4 regions of the Rhizobium sp. 007 genome follow, and region 3 is predicted to be linked to each of the others. Evidence: predicted binding sites of a transcription regulator. Region 3 holds the regulator's gene; each other region holds the start of a gene.
The links. The regulator PhoB, encoded in region 3, activates phosphate uptake and scavenging genes when phosphate is short. The targets are predictions, from matches to a motif close to TGTCATNNANCTGTCAT.
Positions count from the first base shown of each region.

Region 1: ppk2 (polyphosphate kinase 2) is a predicted target of PhoB. The motif match lies at 1,587-1,603, and genes of this name have one in related genera.
Region 2: ISN39_RS18920 (NAD-glutamate dehydrogenase) is a predicted target of PhoB. The motif match lies at 1,487-1,503, and genes of this name have one in related genera.
Region 4: phnF (phosphonate metabolism transcriptional regulator PhnF) is a predicted target of PhoB. The motif match lies at 1,101-1,117, and genes of this name have one in related genera.

Region 1 is NZ_CP064188.1:1,188,005-1,191,038, reverse strand. Features, by position in the region: gene ISN39_RS26770 (hypothetical protein) at 22-339, shown strand; gene ppk2 (polyphosphate kinase 2) at 564-1,484, opposite strand; gene ISN39_RS26760 (TIGR01458 family HAD-type hydrolase) at 1,941-2,714, shown strand; gene ISN39_RS36805 (DUF6665 family protein) at 2,957-3,034, opposite strand, start outside.
Region 2 is NZ_CP064187.1:3,873,261-3,876,294, forward strand. Features, by position in the region: gene ISN39_RS18910 (carbonic anhydrase) at 1-483, opposite strand, end outside; gene pdxY (pyridoxal kinase PdxY) at 553-1,431, opposite strand; gene ISN39_RS18920 (NAD-glutamate dehydrogenase) at 1,702-3,034, shown strand, end outside.
Region 3 is NZ_CP064187.1:1,947,251-1,950,284, reverse strand. Features, by position in the region: gene pstB (phosphate ABC transporter ATP-binding protein PstB) at 1-30, shown strand, start outside; gene phoU (phosphate signaling complex protein PhoU) at 65-778, shown strand; gene phoB (phosphate regulon transcriptional regulator PhoB) at 813-1,496, shown strand; gene ISN39_RS09860 (winged helix-turn-helix domain-containing protein) at 1,514-2,200, shown strand; gene ISN39_RS09855 (hypothetical protein) at 2,589-2,777, shown strand; gene ISN39_RS09850 (hypothetical protein) at 2,815-3,034, opposite strand, start outside.
Region 4 is NZ_CP064187.1:4,125,960-4,128,993, reverse strand. Features, by position in the region: gene ISN39_RS20090 (2,3-bisphosphoglycerate-dependent phosphoglycerate mutase) at 1-281, shown strand, start outside; gene phnF (phosphonate metabolism transcriptional regulator PhnF) at 332-1,069, opposite strand; gene phnG (phosphonate C-P lyase system protein PhnG) at 1,185-1,661, shown strand; gene phnH (phosphonate C-P lyase system protein PhnH) at 1,661-2,269, shown strand; gene ISN39_RS20070 (carbon-phosphorus lyase complex subunit PhnI) at 2,273-3,034, shown strand, end outside.

The DNA.
Region 1 (3,034 bases), on a different replicon from region 3:
ACAGCGAACTAAGGAGGGTTCATGCTCTCCATTCAAGAAAATGTCGTCAATTGCACGAAGCGCATCGGCGCATGTGCCGTCGGACTTCTGTGCGGATTGGCGGTTGCCCAACCGCTCGCCAGTCAGTCGGATCGCTGCCAGGCGCCAGATCAGCAGCAGAACCGGGCGCGCGCCCTTGAGAACGGCAATTCAGGACTTACGGATTGGTCGGATACCTCGAAATTGTCTGATTGCAACGGCGTGCTAAAGCCGCCGTCCATCGGCGACGGAGACCTTGTCAAGCCTGCGCCGCCTATTGGCAATACGCCCGTAATCCCGCCGGATTTTCCGAAGCAGTAGGCAGAATTGTGCCCGGATGTACGTGACAACCCGTGGCGACGACAACGACAACGCTGCCGTGGTCGTGTGGATTGTGCTGAAGGCGAGAAGATATCCGTCATCTCTACGCAGACGGAAGCCTTTTCCAACAGCATTACCTTCTCCTGGCGGGAACAGTAGACGACGAGCCAGCAGCTAAGAAGGTTGCGCGATCCGCACAGTGTCTTGATGCTTTTGGGCTGGCATCAGTATTTCGGCGGCACGTAGAGCTCCGGCGGGAGGACCTTGCGTTCGTAGTCGGGGTTAAACACGCGCTCTGGGAGCGTGATGTTCTCATGCGGCACGTCTTCGTAAGGAATCTGCTTAAGCAGGTGGTCGATGCAGTTGAGGCGGGCCCGCTTCTTGTCGTTGCCCTCGACGATGTACCAGGGCGCCTCAGCGATATTCGTGCGGGCGAAGGTCTCTTCCTTTGCCTTGGTATAGGCTTCCCAGCGCACGCGCGATTGCAAGTCCATCGGCGACAGCTTCCACTGCTTCAGAGGATCGTGGATGCGCATCAAAAAACGCATCTGCTGTTCCTCGTCAGTGATCGAGAACCAGTATTTGACCAGCCGGATGCCGGAGCGCACCAGCATGCGCTCGAACTCGGGCACATCGTTGAAGAATTGTTCCACCTGGTCTTCGGTCGCAAACCCCATGACGCGCTCAACGCCGGACCGATTATACCAGGACCGATCGAAGAGCACGATCTCGCCACCGGCCGGCAGATGTGGCACGTAACGCTGGAAATACCATTGGGTTTTCTCTCGGTCCGAAGGAGCCGGCAGCGCCACCACTCTCACCACGCGAGGGTTGAGCCGCTGCGTGATGCGCTTGATCACGCCGCCCTTGCCGGCCGAGTCGCGTCCCTCGAAGATCACGACGACCTTCTCCCTGTGATAGGAGACCCAGTCCTGCAATTTGATCAGCTCGGCCTGCAGCGCCAGAAGAGCGCGGAAGTAATCGACACGCGGCATCGGGGGCGGATGCGACGTGCGATAGATCTTACGGATTTCTTCTGACAGCGCCGGTTCGGAGAGCTCGAGTTCGTAGTCCTCGTCGAGCGTATCGGCCAATTCGGCTTCCAGCCAGTCTGGTTTATCGAGATCATCCTTTGACGTATTCATATCTCTCTCCGATGTGCCCCGCATCATGCCACGCATCGCAATTTATTTCATGCCAGCATGACGGGATTTTGAAGCCATAGTAGCGCCATCCCCTCCTGCAGCATGACGGAGCGATTACACCAGGTAATATTGTTGCGGGAGAGCTCGTACTCTTCGAAGGCCCATGCGCTTGATGAGCTCGATATAGCGGTAATGCAGGCGTGCGTGAAAAACGCATCAGCATAGCGCGCTGCGCCTTAAAGACGACGATCCTCGCGCCATTCTGTGGGTTTGCCCTCACCGCAAATAGGCCGCAAATATCACCGACGGCCACGAGGCGGATGCGGAAGTCGGTCGCGAAAGTCAGTGGGTTGAGTGACAAGACCGGCGACTTCCTTGTCGCCCACGGATTCGCGATAAGATCTCTGCCGAATTCCTAAATTTGACGCACGATGCTTCGGCGTTCATTCTCCGTCCATGATCAGCGGAGTACTTCTGGATCTCGCTGGCGTTATCTATGACGGCGAGGAAGTCATACCGGGCGCTACCGATGCTGTTGCGCGCTTGCGCGAAGCCGGCCTACTCATCCGGTTCGTGAGCAATACGACACGCTCGAACAAGCAGGCGCTCTTGCAGCGACTTGCAGGACTTGGACTTTACGCCACAAGCGATGAGCTCTTTACTCCGGCGCAAGCCGCGCGGGAGTGGCTCGATAAGCACGATCGATCGCCATACCTGTTGGTTCATCCCGATCTCGCGCTGGATTTCCACGACCTGGCAGGAGGGCCACAGAAGGCTCTTGTTGTCGGCGACGCCGGCGAGGCTTTCGATTACCAGACCCTGAATGCCGCATTTCGCGAGCTGGTCACAGGCGCGGAATTCCTAGGGCTCGCGCCAAACCGGACGTTCCAGGATGTTGACGGCAAACTCAGTCTCGACGCGGGCGCGTTCATCGCGGCGCTGGAGTTCGCAAGTCAGAGGCGTGCCACTATCCTGGGAAAGCCGTCACCCGAATTCTTCCTGTCCGCGCTCGCCAGCATGAATTGTCCGAAAGCAAAGGCCGTCATGGTGGGCGACGACGCGGAAACGGACGTCGCGGGTGCCTTGCAGGCCGGACTTTCCAAAGCAGTGCTCGTCCGCACAGGCAAGTATCGTCGCGGGGACGACACACGATTTAAGCCTTCGCCAACTGCAACGGTCGACGATATCTCTGCTGCGGCAGACTGGATCCTCGCGGCACGCAACATTTAATGGCGGCCGTGGCGATACATCGCGGCGGCAGCCGCTTAGCGACGTCAGCTGAAGCTTCTGGTATAGGCATGGCGAGTACCGCCTTTGCGTGGTTTCATTGACGACTTCTTGCAGCCGAGTTCTGCGTGGCGCCCATGGTTAGTCTTCGCGCTTCTCTGACATTCTAAATTTTCTGGCAATGACGGTCGCGTGCTGCGAACGCACATGTCTTTTGCTGTCGAATAGAGGCCAGCCTGATGAGTTCATCGCCGTATGGCCCCGACCCTCGCAAGCACTTCGCCGGGAATCCCATACCGTGTGACGAGGTCCCAGTTGTTGCG
Region 2 (3,034 bases), 1.9 Mb from region 3:
CGAGACGCGCTCGAGCGCCGTCTGGCGCTCAGCGGCAGTCATCACGTCATTGCTTTGGATCTGCTCGGCAGCGGGCCGGACGAGCGACATCCAGCGGCCAATGAAATCACCAGGCGACAGCGGTTCGGAATTGGGATCAAGCGCTGCGCGAATACCGCCGCAGCGGCCATGGCCCATGACGACGATGTCGGAAACCTTCAAGACCCGTACGGCGAATTCCAAAGCGGCAGATGTCGAGTGAAAATGGCCATCCGGCTCGTAAGGCGGCACCATGTTGGCGACGTTGCGGATGACGAAAAGCTCACCGGGGCCGGCGTCGAAGATAAGTTCCGGTGCTGCGCGCGAGTCCGAACAGGCAATAACCAGCGTATTCGGACTCTGACCGTTTTCAGCCAGCATCTTATAGCGGTCGCGGGCGTCGGCGTAACGCCCGTTCATGAAGTTGCGATAGCCGTCCAGAAGTGAAGTTGGAAAACACTGCATGACTGTCGATTAGCGCGCAGACGCCGCAAGATCAACTGCTGCGCATGCGAAATGCGCAAACGGGCGCCGCTAACTCTTCTTCCGTTGGGCGGGATGCATGAGGCGGCGCATCTGCACCATGGCCATCGGTGTCGACAGGCTTGTCGCATCGCTTGCGAGCGTAAGCTCATCGCTGCCGCGTTTGACCGCACGCACCAGCACTTCATAGACGCTGGCTGTTGCAAGCTGCAGCGCCTTTTCGTCGTCCATCCCGGAAAGAAGCCGCGAGAGGAAGACGGCCGCCAGCAGGTCGCCCAGTCCGTTCGGCGGATTGTCGACGACACGATGCTCGGCAAGCAGAGCATGGCGGCCGGAAAGATAGAGATTTCCGGTGCCGCCAGCCATCATCGGAACAGCGGAGGTGACAAGCATGCGGGAAGGGCCGAGTGACAAAGCAGCCTCCATAACAGCTGTATTGTCCTCCAACGGTGCGCCCACCATCCAGGCCAGCTCATAGCGGTTGGGTGTCGCCAAAGACGCAAGCGGGATCAGATGGTCGCGGATCGCCTCCGCCGTCGCTTCGGGCACATAGAGGCCGCCCAGATCGCCCATCACCGGATCGCAGACATAAAGCAGCTCGGGATTCTTTTCACGCAATGCACCGACCAGACGGGCAACAGAACCAGCCTGGGCAGCGTTTCCGAAATAACCAGACAAGACCGCCTTCACTTCTCCAACCCACGGTGCACGGATGAGATCATCGATGGCGGCATCGAAATCGGCCTCCGCAAAAGTGAGCCGGGTCGAACGACCATGACCGGGATGCCAGGGCAGAATGATCGTCGGCAGTGCCCAGACCTGATGGCCGAGCGTCTCAAGCGCGAAGACGGCGGCACGATTGCCGACCGAACCGCGAACGACATGGCTGGAGATGACGATCACCGTTCCTGCAGCACTATTATCCGGCATAGTAATTTTAAACCCCGAATTCGATGCGCTGTTGATCGTCCTTTTGCCGCGCAGCTGTCAACCATTCTTCATCCATGCGTGGAAATCTCGGCGAGCCGAAAAAATCCAAGACCGGCCTGGGCTTTCCTATAATCGGAGAATCCTCTGAAATTTTACTGAACAAGGTCAAAAACGCACAAAAACTGCCAAGGCGGAGCCTCTTTTAGGGGTTTTTTCGACAATTCTTCTGCTAACTTGCGCCAAATCACACAAATCGGGGGAATGTCTTCAATGGCTGCCAAAAACCATCCGCGACGGGAAAAGCTGATCGAAAGCGCAAAGAAGATCGCTGCTGCAGCCAAAGAGCCGCATCTCGATCCGGAAATCCTCTTCGGCCGGGCGAGTGGAGACGACCTCGATCGCTACACACCGGAGATGCTGGCGCTTTCGGCCGTTCATTCCGCTAAGGAGCTTGCTGGCTGGGACGGCAAGGTCCCGCGCGTTACGATCGAAACGCTGGCTGATGTCGAACCCGATGGCGTTGCGGTCTCGGTCCTGACGGTTACCGATCAGAATAAGCCGTTCCTTTACGAGTCGGTTATGAGCGAGGTCACAAGCTCCTATCGCGATCTCTATATGGCGGTGCATCCGATCCTGGTGATGGAGCATGGCAAGACGCCGGTACTTTATTCAGCCGAGGAGGCGAGCGATCCGGCAAAACGTGTCAGCCATATCCAGATTCACATTTCGCCGTTGACTACGGCGCAATCCGGCGACCTTCGCAAGCGCATCATGATCGTGCTGGAGCAGGTCCGCCAGGCTGTTTCCGATTGGAAGCCCATGCTTTCCAAGCTCGACACCGTGATTGCCGAATTGGGCAGCTACAGCGCCAGCCGCAAAAAGGCCGATCGGGACGAAGCACTGGCTTTCCTCACCTGGCTACGCGATGAAAACTTCACCTTCCTTGGCATGCGTGAATATGTCTATTCCAGCAAGGGCAGCGAAGCGAAGGTCGAGCGTGACAAGGGCGCTGGCCTCGGCATTCTTTCTGATCCGGATGTCTTGGTGCTGCGCACCGGCAAGGATGCCGTAACGACGACGCCGGAAATCCTCGCCTTTCTCGATGGTCCGGATTTCCTGATCGTCACCAAGGCGAATGTGAAATCCGTCGTCCACCGCCGCGCCTATATGGATTATGTCGGCGTCAAGCGATTCGACAAGGACGGCAACGTCACCGGTGAACTGCGCATCGTTGGCCTCTTTACCTCTACGGCCTATACGTCTTCGGCTTCGGAAATTCCGCTCATCCGTTCCAAAGTTGCCAAAGTGACAGATCATTTCGGCTTCGATCCCATGAGCCATTCCGGCCGAATGTTGTACAACACGCTGGAATCTTATCCACGCGACGATCTTTTCCAGATCGACACGACGCTGCTCGCGAATTTCGCCGAACAGATCAATGATCTAGTCGAACGGCCGCGCGTCCGCGTTCTGCCGCGCATCGATCATTTCGACCGTTTCGTGTCGGTCATCGTCTATGTACCACGCGAGGAATACGATTCCATCGTTCGCGAAAAGATCGGCACCTATCTGAAGACCGTCTACGACGGCCGGGTCTCTGCCT
Region 3 (3,034 bases):
CAGGATTACATCATGGGCCGCTTCGGCTGAGCTGCGGCGTTCAGGCTATTCAAGGACAATCCCAATGGCATCGACCCATATCTTTTCTGCCTATGACGAGGATCTGAAGTATTTGTCCCGCCGCATCTCGGAAATGGGCGGGCTTGCCGAGCAGATGGTGTCGGACGCCGTCCGCGCGCTGGTTAACGGTGACGCTGGCTTGGCCCAGAAGGTCATCTCCGACGATGTCGTCATGGATCACGCCGAGCGCGAGATCGGCGACAAGGCGATCGTCACGATTGCCCGCCGCCAGCCGGTGGCCTCGGACCTTCGCGAGATCATGGGCTCGATCCGCATCGCGGCCGATCTCGAGCGCGTCGGCGATCTCGGCAAGAACACCGCCAAGCGTGTCATCGCCGTGCAGAGCACCGGCGTTCCGCGCAAGCTCGCCCGCGGTCTCGAGCATCTTTCCGAACTGGCGCTGGTCCAGCTCAAGGAAGTACTCGACGTCTATGCCTCGCGTTCAGCCGACAAGGCGAAGTCGATCCGCGAGCGCGACGAGGAAATCGACGCGATGTACACCTCGCTGTTCCGCGAGCTGTTGACCTACATGATGGAAGATCCGCGCAACATCACCAGCTGCACGCATCTTCTCTTCTGTGCGAAGAACATCGAGCGCATCGGCGATCACGCCACTAACATTGCCGAAACGATCTATTACATGGCGACCGGCGCACAGCCGGAAGGCGAACGTCCGAAGGACGATACTGCCAACACCGTCGGCGCGGTCACGGAATGACAATTCCGAACCGGCCCTCAGGAGACAGAACCGAATGATCCCGAGAGTTGCAGTCGTTGAAGACGAAGAGGCACTGAGCGTGCTTCTTCGCTATAACCTTGAGGCCGAAGGTTTCGAGGTCGACACCATTCTGCGCGGCGACGAGGCCGAAATCAGGCTTCAGGAGCGCACGCCGGATATTCTGATCCTCGATTGGATGCTGCCGGGCGTGTCGGGCATAGAGCTTTGCCGCCGCCTGCGCATGCGCCCGGAAACGGAGCGTCTGCCGATCATCATGCTGACGGCGCGCGGCGAGGAAAGCGAGCGTGTGCGCGGCCTTTCCACCGGCGCCGACGACTACGTGGTCAAGCCGTTCTCCACGCCCGAACTCGTTGCCCGCGTCAAGGCGATGCTGCGCCGCGCCAAGCCCGAGGTGCTCTCCACGGTGCTGAAATGCGGCGATATCGAACTCGACCGCGAAACGCATCGTGTTCACCGCAAGAGCCGCGAAGTCCGTCTCGGCCCGACCGAATTCCGTCTACTGGAATTCCTGATGTCGTCGCCCGGCCGCGTCTTCTCGCGTTCGCAGCTTCTGGACGGTGTCTGGGGCCACGACATTTATGTCGACGAGCGCACCGTGGACGTTCATGTCGGTCGACTGCGCAAGGCGCTGAACTTCTCCAACATGCAGGACGTCATCCGCACCGTCCGCGGCGCAGGATATTCGATGGAAGCATAGCAGGGAGGCCGGAGAAGATGTCGGTGCGGGTACTTGTTGTTGAGCAGGACGAAGATCTGCTCGCGACACTGAAGCATGCTCTGGAGACAGAAGGGTATTCGGTGAACTGTCTTCACCCGCATGCGTCGCTGGTCGAGCTCGTGGCGTTGCGGCTGCCTGATGCGGTGATATTCGGTGCGCCGGCTCCTGGCTCGATGGCAATCTCGACATGCCGCCAGTTCCGGACAACTGGAGCGACCGCCCGCCTTCCGATCGTGGTGCTGCTGGACTCGGCCCTCGAGCAGGACCGGTTGGCCGTTCTCTCCGCCGGAGCCGACGACTGCCTCATAAAGGCAGTCTCCCCCGTGGAACTCCTCATCCGCTTGCGGAACCTCCTGCGGCGTCTCAATCCAGCGCTGCTGGAGAGCACGCTGAAGGTCGGGGATCTGACGCTCGATAAGAACGCCCGCCGGGTTCACAGGCAGAAGAAGGAAGTCAAGCTCGGCCCCACCGAGTTCAGGCTGCTCGAGTTTCTGATGAAGTCCCCCGGCCGCGTCCACTCCCGATCGGAATTGAGGGCATCGCTGTGGGGTAACGATGCCAGTGTCGATGAGCGCGCTGTCGACGTACACATCGGGCGTCTCCGGAAGGGCATCAGTTTCGGCAAGGCCGATAAGGTGATCCGGACGGTGCGTGGCGCCGGCTACGCACTCGGCGACTTCTGATCCGGATCAGGTTCCTATCCTATCCCCGTCGCTGTGCGCACAGATTGAGACGCGCGATACAGCTGTTCGCGCAATACGTGTGTCACGTCGATTTCACGCGACTGCCTATATTAGGGTGTGCTTAGTCGCGCTGGAGGTGATTCCAGTCACGCCTTCGGCTCCCATACTCGCCTAAGGGCGTCAGACATATAATCCCGCCGGGATGAGGGTTCGGCCCGATAGGCCACACTCGTCCCAAAGTACAGCTAGTTTGGTTGAAGCGATTTGGAGTATTCCATGACGATCAAGACGGCGTTGTTGAGAATGTCCCTGATTATCGTTTCCGGGTGGGTCATGGTCGGCACCATCACCTTGGTGATGTTCCATTGACCAGCGAGGTGTAAACGGCATGCGGTTCCTGGTGTACACGAAAACGATCGCTGAACTCGATTATGACGAAGAGACGCGCGTCTTGACGATCATCTACCGGGACGGCCAACTGCGATCCGTTCCCCATGTCGATCCCAAGATCATGATGAAAATGGTTGCACAGCTTCCTCCGGAACGATCCCTCTACCTGATGCAGGCGGCGATCTGAACGTCGCGGGCAAGGCAAGGTGCGACCGCACCTGGCGTCAATGCATGGCCTCGATAAAGGCGCGGCGATAGAACGCGCCGAGGTTGATCCGTTCTGCAGCGACCGCCACAAGCTTCTTTTCGAGACGGCGCTCGAATTCCCGCGATCGGGCCGCCCGCGGCCTGCCGTGCGGTGTCGTAGGCTTTAACCGCATCCGTGGTCCGACGTCGTCGCGGTACTGGGCAAGCGTCATGGCGGCCTTGATCAGCAGAGTTCTT
Region 4 (3,034 bases), 2.1 Mb from region 3:
ACGCCCCGCCTCCTGGCGGCGAAAGCCTGCGCGACACCGGCGCGCGCGTCTGGCCTTACTATCTCACCGAGATTCTGCCACGCGTGCTGCGCGGTGAAAAAGTGCTCGTCGCTGCCCACGGCAACTCGCTGCGTTCGCTGGTCATGGTGCTGGACCGCCTGACCAAGGAACAGATCCTGGCACTCAACCTCGCGACCGGCGTTCCCATGGTCTACAAGCTCAATGCCGACTCCACCGTCGCTTCCAAGGAAGTGCTCGGCGATATGTCCGGGGCGCATTAAGCCTTCGACATCTCATTCAAAAGCCGGGCTCGCTGCCCGGCTTTTTCAGTTCAATTCTCTATCGTGAACTGCACCCTGTCGGCTGCAAAGCGGCTGATCGAGTACTGAACCGGCACGCCGTCAAGATCGGTATTCATTGCCTTGGCGATGAGCAGGATGGCGCCCGGCGTCAATTCCAGCGTGGCGATGTCGTGTGAATCGGCGTGAGCGGCGGTAATCTCGGTCGTTGCGCGGACGTAATCCGGCAGGCCGAGTTCGGCAAAGGCCTTGGTGATCGATTCCGTCTTGCGATAGACTTCGTCGATACCGGCAAACCGGTCGGCCGGAAACCATGTCGTTGCGCAAGATACCGGCCGCTTGTCGGCCAGACGCAATGTTTCGAGACGGATCACCGCCGTCCCGGACCTAAGCCTCAGCCAGCGCGCAACGTCAGCATCAGCCCTCTCTTCCGCATGGTCGAGCAGCAGGCCGCGCATCTCGCGCGCCTGAGCGCCAATACCGGCAGTGAAGCGCGTACGCCGCGTGATCGGGAAATTCAGCCGCTCCTTCCGCTCGATCAGGGTGCCGCGGCCTTGCACTGCGCGCACGATACCTTCCTGAGCAAGGGCGGCAAGCGCGCTTCTGACCGTATGGCGATTGACGCCGAATCGCAGCGCCAGAACAGTTTCCGGCGGCACCATGCCGGTCTCGTCATACGCCCCGGCACTGATTGCGTCGCGAATACGGTCCGCGATCTGGCGCCAGAGCGCCACGCCCGTCTGTCTCTGTACCTGGTTCAGTCCGGCCATTCGTTCCCGCCCTGCACTTTCACTTGAGTGATGTCACACGCTTGTCACGTCCTCACCTTAAGGCTACAAGTACCTTGTATGGTTGTCTATATCAATAGACATTTAGGGAACGGCGATGACATCAGCGAAACAGAAGGACCTTGCAAGCCAGCCCGAGATTGACCGCAAGCGCGTTGCCGATCTTCTCGCGCGGGCTGAACGGCACGAACTCGTTGAAGCCTTTGACGGACTCGCTGAAAAGCCAGCGGCTCAACCGGTGCGCGGGCCGGAAACCGGTCTCGTGATGGTGCGCGGCCGCATCGGCGGCGGCGGCGCCCCCTTCAATCTCGGCGAGGTCACGGTTACGCGCGCAACAATACGGCTTGGTTCCGGCGCCGTGGGTCATGCACAGGCGCTCGGCACGGACCGCGAAAAGGTAAGGCTTGCCGCGATCTTCGACGCACTGTGGCAGGACGATGCGATGAAGGATTTCGTCGAGGAGAGGCTGCTTTCGCCAATCGCGGCGCGGATCGCTGGGGTCGATCAGCGCAAGGCGGACGAGACGGCGGCGACACGGGTCGATTTCTTCACCATGGTGCGCGGAGACGACTGATGAGCCTCAAGACAGAAGCCCTGACGGGTGGTTTTGCCGAACCGGTCTTCCACGCCCAAAGGGTCTTCAAGACCATGATGGATGGCATGGCGCGCCCCGGCACGATCCAGACCATCGCGCCCGAAGTCGCGCCACCTGCGCCACTTGGCGTAGCCGCAGGCGCAATTGCGCTGACGCTGTGCGACCATGATACACCGGTCTGGCTATCTTCCGGGCTCGCGAAATCCGCAATGCTCGATTGGCTCGGCTTTCACACCGGCGCGCCCGTGGTGCCGGAAAGGGCCGAAGCCCGCTTTGCCTTTATTGAGCACGGCGTGACGCTTTCCTCGTTTGGACTCTTTGCCTTAGGCACGCAGGAATATCCTGATCGCTCGACGACGCTGATCGTCGAACTTGCAGGACTCGAAGGGGGCCGCCGGCTGGCCTTGACGGGCCCCGGCATTCAAGGCGTGAACGAGATTGCGCCTGTCGGCCTGCCGGAGGCGTTCCTGCGGCTCTGGGCGGAAAACCACGCCCTCTTTCCGCGTGGCATCGACCTCATGCTGACGGCAGGCAGCCGTTTCCTCTGCTTGCCGCGCACCACCAAGATCATCGCAACGGAGATGTGAGCCATGTATGTTGCCGTCAAAGGGGGTGAGGCCGCCATCGAGAATGCCCATCGCCTACTTGCCGACCGCCGTCGCGGCGACCGCTCGCTGCCTGCGATTGGCATCGACCAGATCGTCGCACAGCTGGCTCTTGCCGTCGACCGTGTCATGGCGGAAGCCTCGCTCTACGACCGCACGCTCGCCGCACTTGCCGTCCGTCAATCGCGCGGCGACATGATCGAGGCAATTTTCCTGCTGCGCGCCTATCGCACGACGCTGCCACGCTTCGGCTATTCGAAACCGCTCGACACCGCGGCGATGAAGATCGAGCGCCGCGTTTCGGCGACCTACAAGGATTTGCCTGGCGGCCAGCTTCTCGGTCCGACCTTCGACTACACCCACCGACTGCTTGATCCTTCGCTGCTTTCCGACGAGACCGTTGAAGAACCGGCGCAACGCCCTGCCGAAGCCGGCCGCATGATGCGCGTGTCGGAGATCCTTGGCCAGGAGGGGCTGATCGAGGCCGACGGCGATATGCCGGAGGATCACGAGATCGGTGACCTTACTCGTGAACCGATGGAATTTCCGATGAGCCGCGACCTTCGCCTGCAGGCGCTCGCCCGCGGCGACGAGGGCTTCCTCCTGGCACTCGGCTACTCCACGCAACGGGGCTACGGCCGCAATCATCCCTTCACGGGGGAAATCCGCATTGGCGAGGTCGAAGTGGAGTTTTACGTTCCCGAACTCGGCTTTGCCGTGTCGCTCGGCGTTATCCAATTGACGGAA